3 regions of the Streptomyces sp. NPDC057486 genome follow, and region 2 is predicted to be linked to each of the others. Evidence: riboswitches for the same ligand, from Rfam matches in the RefSeq annotation. Region 2 holds a riboswitch; each other region holds the start of a gene.
The links. A riboswitch is a leader RNA that binds a small molecule or an ion and turns the genes downstream of it on or off. The one in region 2 is predicted to bind cobalamin.
Positions count from the first base shown of each region.

Region 1 (4,092 bases), on a different contig from region 2:
CTCGGCGTCTTCATCTTCTTCTTCCTGGCCGTCACGGTCATCGGCTTCATGGCCGCGCGCTGGCGCAAGGCCGAGAACGAGGCCAGCCTCGACGAATGGGGCCTGGGCGGCAGGTCGTTCGGCACCTGGGTCACCTGGTTCCTGCTCGGCGGCGACCTGTACACCGCGTACACCTTCGTCGCCGTACCCGCCGCGATCTACGCAGCCGGAGCGGCCGGCTTCTTCGCGGTCCCGTACACCATCCTCGTGTACCCGCTGATCTTCACCTTCCTGCCGCGGCTGTGGTCGGTGTCGCACAAGCACGGGTACGTCACCACCTCGGACTTCGTCCGCGGGCGCTTCGGATCGAAGGGCCTGTCGCTGGCGGTCGCCGTCACCGGCATCCTCGCCACGATGCCGTACATCGCGCTTCAGCTCGTCGGCATCCAGGCGGTGCTGGACGTGATGGGCGTCGGCGGCGGCGAGAACACCAACTGGTTCGTCAAGGACCTGCCGTTGCTGATCGCGTTCGCGGTGCTCGCCGCGTACACGTACTCCTCCGGGCTGCGTGCCCCCGCGCTGATCGCGTTCGTCAAGGACGGGCTGATCTACCTGGTCATCGCGGTGGCGATCATCTACATCCCGATCAAGCTGGGCGGCTTCGACGACATCTTCGCCAAGGCGGGCGACGCGTTCTCGCAGACCAACCCCGCAACCGGCAAACCGCGCGGCGCCCTGGCACCGGCCGAACCCGGCCAATGGGGCTACGCGACCCTGGCACTGGGGTCGGCGCTCGCCCTCTTCATGTACCCGCACTCGATCACGGCGACGCTCTCCAGCCGCAGCCGTGAGGTGATCCGGCGGAACACCACGATCCTGCCGCTGTACTCGCTGATGCTGGGCCTGCTGGCGTTGCTCGGCTTCATGGCGATCGCCGCCGGAGTCAAGGTGGAGAACGGACAGTTGGCGATCCCGCAGCTGTTCGAGAACATGTTCCCCGACTGGTTCGCCGGTGTGGCGTTCGCCGCGATCGGCATCGGCGCGCTGGTGCCCGCCGCGATCATGTCGATCGCCGCGGCGAACCTCTTCACCCGGAACATCTACAAGGACTTCCTGAAGCCCGACGCGACCGCGGCCCAGGAGACCAAGGTCTCCAAGCTGGTGTCGCTGCTGGTGAAGGTCGGCGCGCTCGCCTTCGTCCTCACCATGGACAAGACGGTCGCGATCAACTTCCAGCTGCTCGGCGGGATCTGGATCCTGCAGACGTTCCCGGCGCTGGTCGGCGGCCTGTTCACCCGGTGGTTCCACCGCTGGGCGCTGCTCGCGGGCTGGGCGGTCGGCATGGTGTACGGCACGCTCGCCGCGTACGGAGTGGCGAGCCCGACCCAGGCGCACTTCGGCGGATCCTCGAAGGAGATCCCGGGGATCGGCGAGATCGGCTACATCGGTCTGACGGCGTTCGTGCTGAACGCCGTGGTGACCGTGGTGCTGACGATCGTCCTGAACGCGGTGAAGGCCCCGGCGGGGGTCGACGAGACCTCCCCCGCGGACTACACGGCGGACGCGGGCGACCCGGGCGTCCGGGTGGAACTCCCGTCGGCCCGGCCCGAGTCGAGCCCGTCACCCGACGCGAGCCCGTCCGCCGGCTAGTTCCGGTCTCAGCACTGGTGCCGCGACCGGCGGCGTCCGCCCCATGAGGAGCGTCGTCCGGTGCGTGCGATCGCAGGGCGCCGGACGGGCTGCACCCCAGCCCGTCCGGTGCCGTCCCACCCGTACGGCACACTCCCGGCATGGACCTTTCGATCCGCCCGATCTCCCCGACGGAACACACCGCCCTCGGGGAGATCACCGCCCACGCCTACCTCGACGACGGCCTGCTCGACCTCGGCGCCGACGACCCGTATCTCGAAACGCTCCGGGACGTCCCCCGTCGCGTCGCCGAGGCCGACGTGCTCGTCGCCGTCGGTGCCGACGGCACGCTCCTCGGCGGAGTCACCTACGCGCCGCCCGGCAATCCGTGGGCCGACATCGCCCGCCCCGACGAGGCCGAGTTCCGGATGCTCGCGGTCGCACGGAAGGCACGCGGCCACGGGGCGGGCGAGGCGCTCGTGCGGGCCTGTATCGACCGGGCACGGGCCACGGAGGGCGTCGCGCGGCTCGTCCTGTCCACCCAGCCGACCATGCTCGGCGCCCACCGGATCTACCATCGACTCGGCTTCGTACGCACGCCGGAACGGGACTGGGATCCCGTCGAAGGCCTCTCGCTCCTCACCTACAGCCTGAGCCTCTGAACCGATGCGACACAACATGTGGGGGCCGCCTCATCGGGCGGCCCCCACATGTATGCTCGTGCTCGCTGTCGCCGCAGGGAAATCCGGTGTGAATCCGGAACTGTCCCGCAACGGTGTATTCGGTGCCCTTTTGCGCACCCTGAAAGTCCGAGGACCTGCCGACAGCGCGTCCGGCTCGACCGATCCGGACGCCCAGACGTCCGGGCCTCGCGGATGGGCCGGTGGACGCCGCACGCAGGGCTGCCCTCCTTCTTCGGGCATGCCTCCGCGCGGCTGCCCCGCTCCCCCGCCGGCCCAGAGCCGAGCGAGGGAGAGCACCACGTGACCATCGCGCCAGCCGATCCGGCTTCAGTCGCCGAGTCCGCGGGAACCACGAACGACGGACCCGGGACCGCACTGCTGCGGACCCTGACCGACCTCACTGCCGATCTGCCCGACACCGACCCCGGCCGCGTCGCCGCCGCCGCGCTGCGCGGCCGCAACGCCGCGTCGGACGAGGCGGAGTTGCGCGCGCTGGCCACCGAGGCCGCCGCGGGTCTGATCGCCGAGGACCCCGCGTACTCCCGGCTCGCCGCCCGCCTCCTGACCCGCACCATCGCGGACGAGGCGGCCGGTCAGGGCGCGCTGTCGTTCTCCGCCTCGGTCGCCGTCGGCCACCGCGAGGGTCTGATCGCGGACCGCACGGCCGCTTTCGTGGCACTCCACGCGGCGCGGCTCGACGCGCTGGTCGAGCAGTCCCTCGCCGACGGCGCCGACGACCGGTTCGGCTACTTCGGGCTGCGGACGCTGCACAGCCGTTATCTCCTGCGCCACCCGCTCACCCGCCAGGTCATCGAGACGCCGCAGCACTTCATGCTGCGCGTCGCCGCCGGTCTCGCCGAGGACGAGTCGGTACGCGCACTGGACGAGGTCGCCTCGCTGTACGGCCTGATGAGCCGCCTCGACTACCTCCCCTCCTCCCCCACGCTCTTCAACTCCGGCACCCGGCACCCGCAGATGTCCTCCTGCTATCTGCTGGACTCGCCGCTGGACGAACTCGACTCGATCTACGACCGCTACCACCAGGTGGCACGGCTCTCCAAGCACGCGGGCGGCATCGGCCTGTCGTACTCCCGCATCCGCGCCCGCGGCTCGCTGATCCGCGGTACCAATGGGCACTCCAACGGCATCGTGCCGTTCCTGAAGACGCTCGACGCCTCGGTCGCCGCAGTGAACCAGGGCGGCCGCCGCAAGGGCGCCGCCGCCGTCTACCTGGAGACGTGGCACGCGGACATCGAGGAATTCCTGGAGCTGCGCGACAACACGGGCGAGGACCAGCGGCGTACGCACAACCTCAACCTGGCGCACTGGATCCCTGACGAGTTCATGCGCCGGGTCGACGCGGACGGCGACTGGTCGCTGTTCTCCCCCGCCGACGTGCCGGAACTGGTCGACCTGTGGGGCGACGAGTTCGACGCCGCGTACCGGGCCGCCGAGGCCAAGGGCCTGGCCCGCAAGTCGATGCCCGCGCGTGAGCTGTACGGCCGGATGATGCGGACGCTCGCGCAGACAGGTCAGGGCTGGATGACGTTCAAGGACGCCTCCAACCGGACGGCCAATCAGACGGCGGAGCCGGGTCGCGTCGTCCACTCGTCGAACCTGTGCACCGAGATCCTCGAAGTCACCGACGACGGCGAGACCGCCGTCTGCAACCTCGGTTCGGTCAACCTCGGTTCGTTCGTGGCCGACGGCGACATCGACTGGGAGCGGCTGGACGCCACCGTCCGTACCGCCGTGACGTTCCTCGACCGGGTCGTCGACATCAACTTCTACCCGAGCGAGC
Region 1 is NZ_JBHVEE010000111.1:19,848-23,939, reverse strand. It holds gene mctP (monocarboxylate uptake permease MctP) at 1-1,629, shown strand, start outside; gene ACFU6I_RS35865 (GNAT family N-acetyltransferase) at 1,770-2,270, shown strand; cobalamin riboswitch at 2,310-2,448, shown strand; gene ACFU6I_RS35860 (ribonucleoside-diphosphate reductase subunit alpha) at 2,592-4,092, shown strand, end outside.
Region 1: linked by a shared signal. The riboswitch ahead of ACFU6I_RS35860 (ribonucleoside-diphosphate reductase subunit alpha) and the one ahead of ACFU6I_RS28460 (cobalamin biosynthesis protein) in region 2 are both predicted to bind cobalamin.

Region 2 (4,092 bases):
AAGGGCAGTCCCTCCGGCACCCCCGCCTCGATCAACCGCATCAACGCCCCCGTGTCCGCGTGCTCCTCGATCAGATCCCCCAGCCGATCCAGCTGCTCCTCCCGCAACGCCCCGAAACCGGTGTCCGGTGCGGCCACGAACCGACGTCCCGCCGCCCGCGCGACCTCCCCCAGGAACCGCCGCCGGAACGCATCGCTCTCCAGCGACCCGTGCCAGTGCGTGCCCCACACCGCGCCGACCCGGCACCCGTCCAGGAACGGCTCGCCGCCCCGCACATCGGCGACCCCGTGGTGGATCTCGTACCCCTCCACCGGTTCCCCGAGTGCCGTACCGACCGGCCGGGCGAGGGTCTTCTCGCGGTCGAACCGGATCCGCACCGGCAGCAGCCCGAGCCCGTCGACCCGCCCCGCCCGCGACTCCACCTCGTCCTCGATCCGCTCCGCGAGCACCTGGAACCCGCCACAGATGCCGAGCACCGGACGCCCCTCCGCCGCCCGCCGCAGCAGCGCGTCGGCCAGCCCCCGTTCCCGCAGCCAGGCCAGCGCCTTCACCGTCCCGCGCGTGCCGGGCACGATCACCAGATCCGCGTCGGTCAGCTCCTCCGCCCGGTCCACGAACCGGACCACGACACCCGGTTCGGCGGCCAGTGCGTCCACATCGGTGAAGTTCGACATCAGCGGTACGGCACACACCGCGACCCGCAGCACGTCCTCGCCGTGCGGCGGCGCGACGACCGACTCGCGTACGGCCCCGCGCAGCGAGACCCGCAGTCCGTCCTCCTCGTCGATGCCCAGACCGTGGGCGAACGGCAGCACTCCGTACGTCCGTCGCCCGGTCAGCCCGTGCAGCATGTCGAGACCCGGTTCCAGGAGCGACACGTCGCCGCGGAACTTGTTGACCAGATAGCCGGCGATCAGCGCCTGGTCCTCGGCGCCGAGCAGTGCCGTCGTGCCGAAGAACGAGGCGAAGACGCCACCGCGGTCGATGTCGCCGACGACGACGACGGGGAACCCCGCGGCCCGCGCGATCCCCATGTTCACGATGTCGGTGCGCCGCAGATTGATCTCGGCCGGGCTGCCCGCCCCCTCGCAGATCACGGCGTCATAGGTGCCCCGAAGCTGTTCCAGGCAGCCCACGACCGTACCGAACAGGGATTCCTGTCGCCCCCCGTGGTAACCGCGCGCGCTCATCTCGCCCACCGGCCTGCCCATCAGGACGACCTGACTGGACCGGTCGCTGCCGGGCTTGAGCAGCACCGGGTTCATCAGCGCGGTCGGTTCCACCCGGGCGGCCTGCGCCTGCATCGCCTGTGCTCGTCCGATCTCCGCGCCCTCGCGGGTCACGAACGAGTTCAGCGACATGTTCTGCGCCTTGAACGGCGCGACCTTGACGCCCTGGCGCACCAGCCACCGGCAGATGCCTGCGGTGACGACGCTCTTGCCCGCGTCCGACGTGGTTCCGGCGACCAGCAGTCCGCCGCTCATTTCCCGCTCCGTCCCGCGGCCGGACGCCGCCCCGGGGGCGACCACCGTCCCGCGATCAGCCGGCCCGCCGCGCACACGCCGAGGGCCAGCACCCCCACCCGGCGCGACAGCCGCACCGCGCGCTCGATGTCCCCGGTCTCCACCGCACGGCCGGTCGCGCCGTTCAGTACCGGCCGGTGCTCGACACGTCCGCCGTACGCGAGGGTCCCGCCGAGCCGTACGCCGAGCGCCCCCGCGAACGAGGCCTCCACCGGACCCGCGTTGGGGCTCGGATGCCTGCCCGCGTCCGCCCGCCAGGCCCGCAACGCTCGCCGTGGCTGCCCCCCGGCAACCACGGCGAGCACGGCGGTGAGCCGGGCGCCGGGCCAGCCCGCGACGTCGTCCAGGCGGGCCGAGGCCCAGCCGTAGCGCAGATGGCGGGGCGACTTGTGCCCGACCATCGCGTCGAGGGTGTTGACGGCGCGGAAGGCGACGAGTCCGGGTACGCCACCCAGCGCGCCCCACACCAGCGCGCCGACCACCGCGTCCGAGGTGTTCTCGGCCACGGACTCCACCACGGCGCGTGCGATCTGCGGCCCGTCGAGGGAGTGCGGGTCGCGCCCGCACAGATGGGGGAGCCGCTCCCGGGCCAGCTCGATGTCACCGGCGGCGAGCGCGCCGCCGACGGCGCGCGCCTCGCGACCCAGCGAGGTGCCGCCGACGACGGACCAGGTGGCGGCCGCGGTCAGGGCGACGGAGGCGGCGGGATGACGGCGTACGGCACGGGCGGCCAGCGCGGCTCCACCCGCGGCGCCTCCGGCGCAGACCAGGGTGTGCAGGGCGCCCCACCCGCGGTGGTCGCGCCACAGGCGCCGTTCGACGCCCGCCGCGGCCCGCCCGAAGGCGGCGACCGGATGCCCCCGGCGGGGATCACCGAGCAGCAGATCGCCGATCAGACCGGCGGCGGCGCCGTACGCGAAGATGCGGTCGGCTCGCACGGCTCAACCGGCCGAACTGCCTCGAAGAACCTTCGTACAGCCGGCTCCTGGTGGGAGCGGCACAGAAACGGCGGACGCACGGCAGCCGGGCATGGCGATATGTCCTCACTCAGGGTCCGCGCCCTGGTTCGACGTGACCGGCGGCGAGAGTCTCCTGGCTCCCGGATCCGCAGTTCCCCCGGCCTTCCAGCCCGCGTGCGCGAGCCGTGACTTCCGGTGTGGGGGACTGCTCCCCGGTGACAGTGGCGGGACCGCGCCGGATTCGCACCGGCTTCCTCTGCTGTCGCCGTAAATGGCTCCGGCAGTCCACCACGCTGCGCGAACGCCCGTCAACCTGGCGTTGACCTGCGGCGGTGCAGTGTGCGCAGACGCACATCGGGCCGGACACACGCGAGGTGTGTCCGGCCCGACGGGGGAGCGCGGGAAGGGGCTCAGGCGACGATCAGATAGATCCCGTACGCGACCGCGGCCGCGCAGAGCCCGAAGCAGAGGTACGCACCCGCACGGGCGAGCACGAGGGAGCCTCCGGCGGAGCCGCCCTGTGCGGCCGGTTCGGGCTGCTTGGAGAGTCCGACGATGCCCAGGGTGAAGAGGCCCACCAGTGCGACGGTGACGACGAGCGAGACGCCGAAAACGGAGCCGAGAGCTGCCCAGTCGATGTTCATGGTGATCTGTCCTTACACCGTGGCGGGCCGCGCCGGATCGGCGGCGACGGTTCCGGGCTGGGCCGGGATGGTGGTCTTGAGGTCCGTGGTGTCCACTGCCGTGGCGATCGCGGCCGCCCCGGTGGGCGGCGGGGTGACGGCCGCGATGGCGGTGGTGATGACACCCGCCGGTTCGGCGTCCTCGCCGTCGGGCGCGACATCGTCGTGCCCGACCGGCTTGCGCCGGGACAGCAGCCAGATCGCTCCGGAGCCCGCGACGAGCAGGACGGCGACGACGGCGACACCCCAGGTGCCCTGCTTGGTGAGGAACTCCGCGCCCGCGCCGACCAGACCCGCGGCCGGCAGGGTCAGACCCCAGGCGACGAACATCCGGGTGGCGGTGGACCAGCGGACCACACCGCCCCGGCGGCCGAGCCCCGCACCCATCACGGCGCCGGAGCAGGACTGGGTGGTGGAGAGGGAGAAGCCGAGGTGCGAGGAGGCCAGGATGACTGTGGCCGCGCTGGTCTGGGCGGCGAAGCCCTGCGGCGGCGTGAGCTCGGTGAGGCCGCTGCCCATGGTGCGGATGATGCGCCAGCCACCCAGGTAGGTGCCGAGTGCGATGGCCAGACCGGCGGAGACGATGACCCAGACCGGCGGGTTCGAGCCGGGGGACAGGACTCCACCGGTGACCAGGGCCAGGGTGATGATGCCCATGGTCTTCTGCGCGTCGTTGGTGCCGTGGGCGAGCGAGACCAGTCCGGCCGAGGCGATCTGGCCGGCCCGGTAGCCCTTGGCGGTGGCCTTCTCCTGGGCGTCGTTACGGATCCCGCCGCCGATCCGGTAGGTCAGCCTGGTCGCCAGCAGTGCGGCGAGACCGGCGACGACCGGGGCGGCGACCGCGGGAAGCAGCACCTTGGTGACGACGGTGCCGCCGTCGACCGAGGACCAGCCCGCCGACATCACCGCGGCACCGATCAGGCCGCC
Region 2 is NZ_JBHVEE010000070.1:32,629-36,720, reverse strand. It holds partial or broken gene ACFU6I_RS28465 (cobyric acid synthase) at 1-1,484, opposite strand, end outside; gene ACFU6I_RS28460 (cobalamin biosynthesis protein) at 1,481-2,461, opposite strand; cobalamin riboswitch at 2,609-2,740, opposite strand; gene ACFU6I_RS28455 (hypothetical protein) at 2,893-3,126, opposite strand; gene ACFU6I_RS28450 (anion permease) at 3,139-4,092, opposite strand, start outside.

Region 3 (4,092 bases), on a different contig from region 2:
TCTGGTTCGCCCGCGCCAGGGAGCGGATGAGCGGCGCACCGCACGGTGATCCGTTGGCGCGGTGGAACGCGGCGTCCGGGCCCGCCCTGCGGGGCGTCGAGGCGCACGCCCGCCGACAGGCGGCCGAGGCGTACGCGGAGGCGGTCGCGGAACTGCCCGAAGGCCCTGGCCGCGAGAGGCTGGCCGAGCTGGAGCGGCTGTTCGCCCTTCAGTGGGTGGCCCGCAACAGTGGCGACCTGCTCGCCGCAGGCCATCTGACGATTGATCAGGTCAATGCCCTGCCGGACGCCGTCGAGCAGCTCATCGCCGCCGTCGCCGGGCATCTGCCCACCCTGATCGAGTCCTTCGCACTGCCGGACGAGCTGTTCGCGGACTGGCCCATCGCAGGCGCCGACTACGTCGATGCGTACGACGATCCGGAGGCGTCCTGGAACACCACGGGGGCGCAGGGGGAGCGGTGAAGGCTTCGGGCGTGCGAACCGCCGGGCAGCTGTGCCGGGTACGGGACGCGGTCGGGGCCCTCGGAGTCCGGGCCGTTCCGCCGGTGTACCGGGGCACCGCATCCGTCCTTTCCCGGTGCTGCACGAAGCCGCGGATGATCGTTGGCGAATCGGTTCGCCGCAAGGCGTAACCGGCACATCGTGAGTCAGTTACATCGGCGTCGGGACCGTGCGTTCCGCCGTCCCGGGCATCGGCAGAACCTGCATGACGTGCGCGACCTGTACGACCTAGCGAAGAGGAAGATCATGAGCGCGATTCACCCCAAGATCACCGACGTTCTCACGAACACCTTCAAGGTGCCCGCCGCCGAGATCCTTCCGGGTTCCACGATGGACAGCCTGGAGATGGACTCCCTCGCCGTCGCCGAGTTCGCCGTCATCATCAAGGAGGCGCTGGGGGTCGAGGCCGACTCCGACAAGCTCTACAAGGACGCCACTCTCGCCGACATCACGACGTTCATCGATGCTGCGGTGAGCGGCGATCCCGCGATGAGCAACGCCCGATGAACAGGCCTGCCGTCGCCGTCACCGGTCTGGGGATGATCACCCCGGTCGGCAACGACACCGACACCACCTGGGACGGGGTGTGCGCCGGGGTCTCACCGGCCCGCACCGTCCCCGAGCTCGAAGGCTGTGCGATCGACTTCGCCTGCACGGTCTCCGGCATCGATCTGGACGAGGCGGTCGGCGGCCGTGCGGCCTTCCGGATGGGGAGGTACGTCAAGTTCGCCGTCCTCGCCGCGCGGGAAGCGGTCGCGGACGCCGGACTGGACCCGGCCGACTGGGACGGCAGCCGGGTCGCCGTGGTCGTCGGCACCAGCAGTGGAGGCTCCGCGGGCCTGACCGAACAGGCCGTCGCCCTCGACCGGCGCGGACCGGAGGCCACTTCACCGGCGGGGATCCTCCTCACCATTCCGAACATGCCCGCTGCGGAGATCGCCATCCGGATGGGGGCGACCGGTCCCAGCCTGGCGCCGTGCACCGCCTGTTCGTCCGGGGTCACCGCGCTCTCCGTCGCCCGGGACCTGCTGGTCACCGGGCAGTGCGACCTCGCGATCGCCGGAGCCACCGAGTCGATCGTCTTCCCGGTCGCCATGACCGGATTCGCCCGGTCCGGTGCCGCCGCGACGAGGGACGGTGACCTGGCCCGCCTCTGCCGGCCGTTCGCGGCCGACCGCGCCGGTCTCGTCATGGGCGAGGGTGCCGCCGTCATGGTGCTGGAACGGGCGGACGACGCACGGGCCCGGGCAGCGGTCCCGCGGGCGCTGCTCGTCGGGACGGGCGCCACCACCGACGCCCACCATCCCACCAGTCCGCATCCGTCCGGCGCCGTCGCCCGGGCCGCGGTCGAGGCCGCGCTGCGCGACGCGGACTGGGAGGCCGAGGACGTCGAACACGTCAACGCGCACGGCACGTCGACACCGCTGGGCGACGCCACCGAAGCCGCTCTCATCAGCGGGGCCTACCCGCACCGGCCACCCGTCACCGCCCCCAAGGGGGTACTGGGCCACTGCATGGGGGCTGCCGGAGCCATCGAGGCGGGGCTGACGATCCTCACGCTGCAACGCGGCGTCGTTCCGCCGATCGCCAACCTGGACGCCCCGGCGCCCGAGTTCGACATCGACTGCGTCACCGAACAGCCTCGCCGGCGGCCCGTCCGGCGCGCCGTGAGCCACTCCTTCGGGTTCGGCGGCCACAATGCTGTGGTCGCCCTCCAGCGCCCGTAGGCATGGGGGAGCGGGCCGGGCCGGGACGGCCGGGGCGCCTGCGGCCCCACCACACCGCCGACCAGCCGCGCGGGGCAGCGTGATAGCTTGCCGAAGCCAGTCAAACTCCACGTAGGGGTCAGGGAATCCGGTGCGAATCCGGAGCTGACGCGCAGCGGTGAGGGGGACGGGCGGGGCCACGGCCACTGGGACGTCCACGGATGTCCTGGGAAGGCGTCCCGTCCGAAGGAACCCGAGTCCGAAGACCTGCTGGCACCTGCCGCCCGGTACCGGGCGGCAGCACTCCGTACACCGGGCTCCGCGCATGAGCCCTGAGACGCAGAGGGACTCCGTGCCGTCCATAGCCAGCCCTGTCCGCGCCGCCGCCCTGATCGCGGCGGCACTTCTCCTGCTGACCGCGTGCGGCGGAGGGACCGACAACTCTGCAGCCAAGTCGGCCGGTGGCGAAGGCTATCCGGTGACGCTCAGGAACTGCGGTCGCACCGTCACCGTCGCAGCCGCACCGCACCACGCCGTCTCCGTCGACCAGGGATCGACGGAGATCCTGCTCTCCCTCGGCCTCGCCGATCGGCTGGCGGCCACAGCCACCTGGACCGACCCGGTGATGAAGGGGCTGGAGAAGGCCAACGCGAAGGTGCCACGCCTCTCGGAGAACCGGCCGTCGTCGGAGAAGGTCCTCGACCAGGAACCCGACTTCGTCAGCGCCTCGTTCGAATCGACCCTCGCCAAGGGCGGCGTCGCCCCCCGGGAACAGTTCGAGGAGCTCGGTGTCCCCACCTACGTGTCGCCCGCCGACTGCACCGGCAAGGACAACAGCGGCGGCGGCGACGGAGCGCGTACCGAAGCACTGACCATGGACAGCGTCTACGGCGAAGTGCGCGACCTGGCTGCGGTGTTCGGCGTCCAGCAGCGCGGAGACGAGCTCGTCGCCCGGCTGCGGGAGCGGGTGAAGACGGCCACCGACGGCATCGACGCGTCCGACGCCACCCTCCTCTACTGGTTCTCCGACTCCAAGGCCCCGTACCTGGCGGGCTGCTGCGGCGCACCCGGCGTCATCACCAGGGAGCTCGGAGCGAAGAACGTCTTCGACGACACCCATGAGGAATGGCCGCAGATCAGCTGGGAGACCGTCGCCGACCGCAACCCCGACGTCCTGGTCATCGGCGATCTGACGCGCAAGGCACAGACCGCCGAGAGCGCCGCGAAGAAGATCGAGTTCCTGGAGTCCAATCCCGCGACGAAGAAGATGGACGCCGTCAAGCACAAGAGGTACGTGCTCCTCAGCGGCCAGGCCATGAACCCGTCCATCCGGACGGTCGAGGGTCTGGAACAGGTCGCCGCCGGGCTGCGGACGTTCGGGCTCGCCGGGTGACGGACACCGAACGGGGCGCAGCGGTACGTACGGAGCAGGCACCCGGAACCGATACGCACCGCAGGGCCGCCGGCGCGCGGGGGCTGCGCGACGGTGTGCTGTGGGCCGCGGGCGTCGCCCTGCTCGCGCTGTCCGTCGCCGTCGCCGTCACCATCGGCCCGGCCCGGATCTCCGTCGCCGACGTCTGGTCCGCGGTGGCCGCCCATCTCGGGGTGGGCGGCTCGCGGCTCACCCCGATCCGGGACGGCATCATCTGGAACCTGCGCATGCCCCGTACTCTGCTCGCCGCCGTGTGCGGCGCCGGGCTCGCGGTGTGCGGCACGGTCATGCAGTCCCTGCTCCGCAACCCGCTCGCCGACCCGTTCGTCCTCGGCGTCTCCTCCGGGGCGTCGACGGGCGCGGTCGTGGTCGTCGTGCTCGGGGTGGGCGGGGGAGCGGTGTCGGTCTCGACCGGGGCATTCGTCGGGGCGCTCTGCTCGTTCGCCCTGGTGCT
Region 3 is NZ_JBHVEE010000105.1:28,158-32,249, forward strand. It holds gene ACFU6I_RS34920 (acyl-CoA dehydrogenase) at 1-461, shown strand, start outside; gene ACFU6I_RS34925 (acyl carrier protein) at 747-1,007, shown strand; gene ACFU6I_RS34930 (beta-ketoacyl-[acyl-carrier-protein] synthase family protein) at 1,004-2,227, shown strand; cobalamin riboswitch at 2,308-2,496, shown strand; gene ACFU6I_RS34935 (ABC transporter substrate-binding protein) at 2,532-3,599, shown strand; gene ACFU6I_RS34940 (FecCD family ABC transporter permease) at 3,596-4,092, shown strand, end outside.
Region 3: linked by a shared signal. The riboswitch ahead of ACFU6I_RS34935 (ABC transporter substrate-binding protein) and the one ahead of ACFU6I_RS28460 (cobalamin biosynthesis protein) in region 2 are both predicted to bind cobalamin.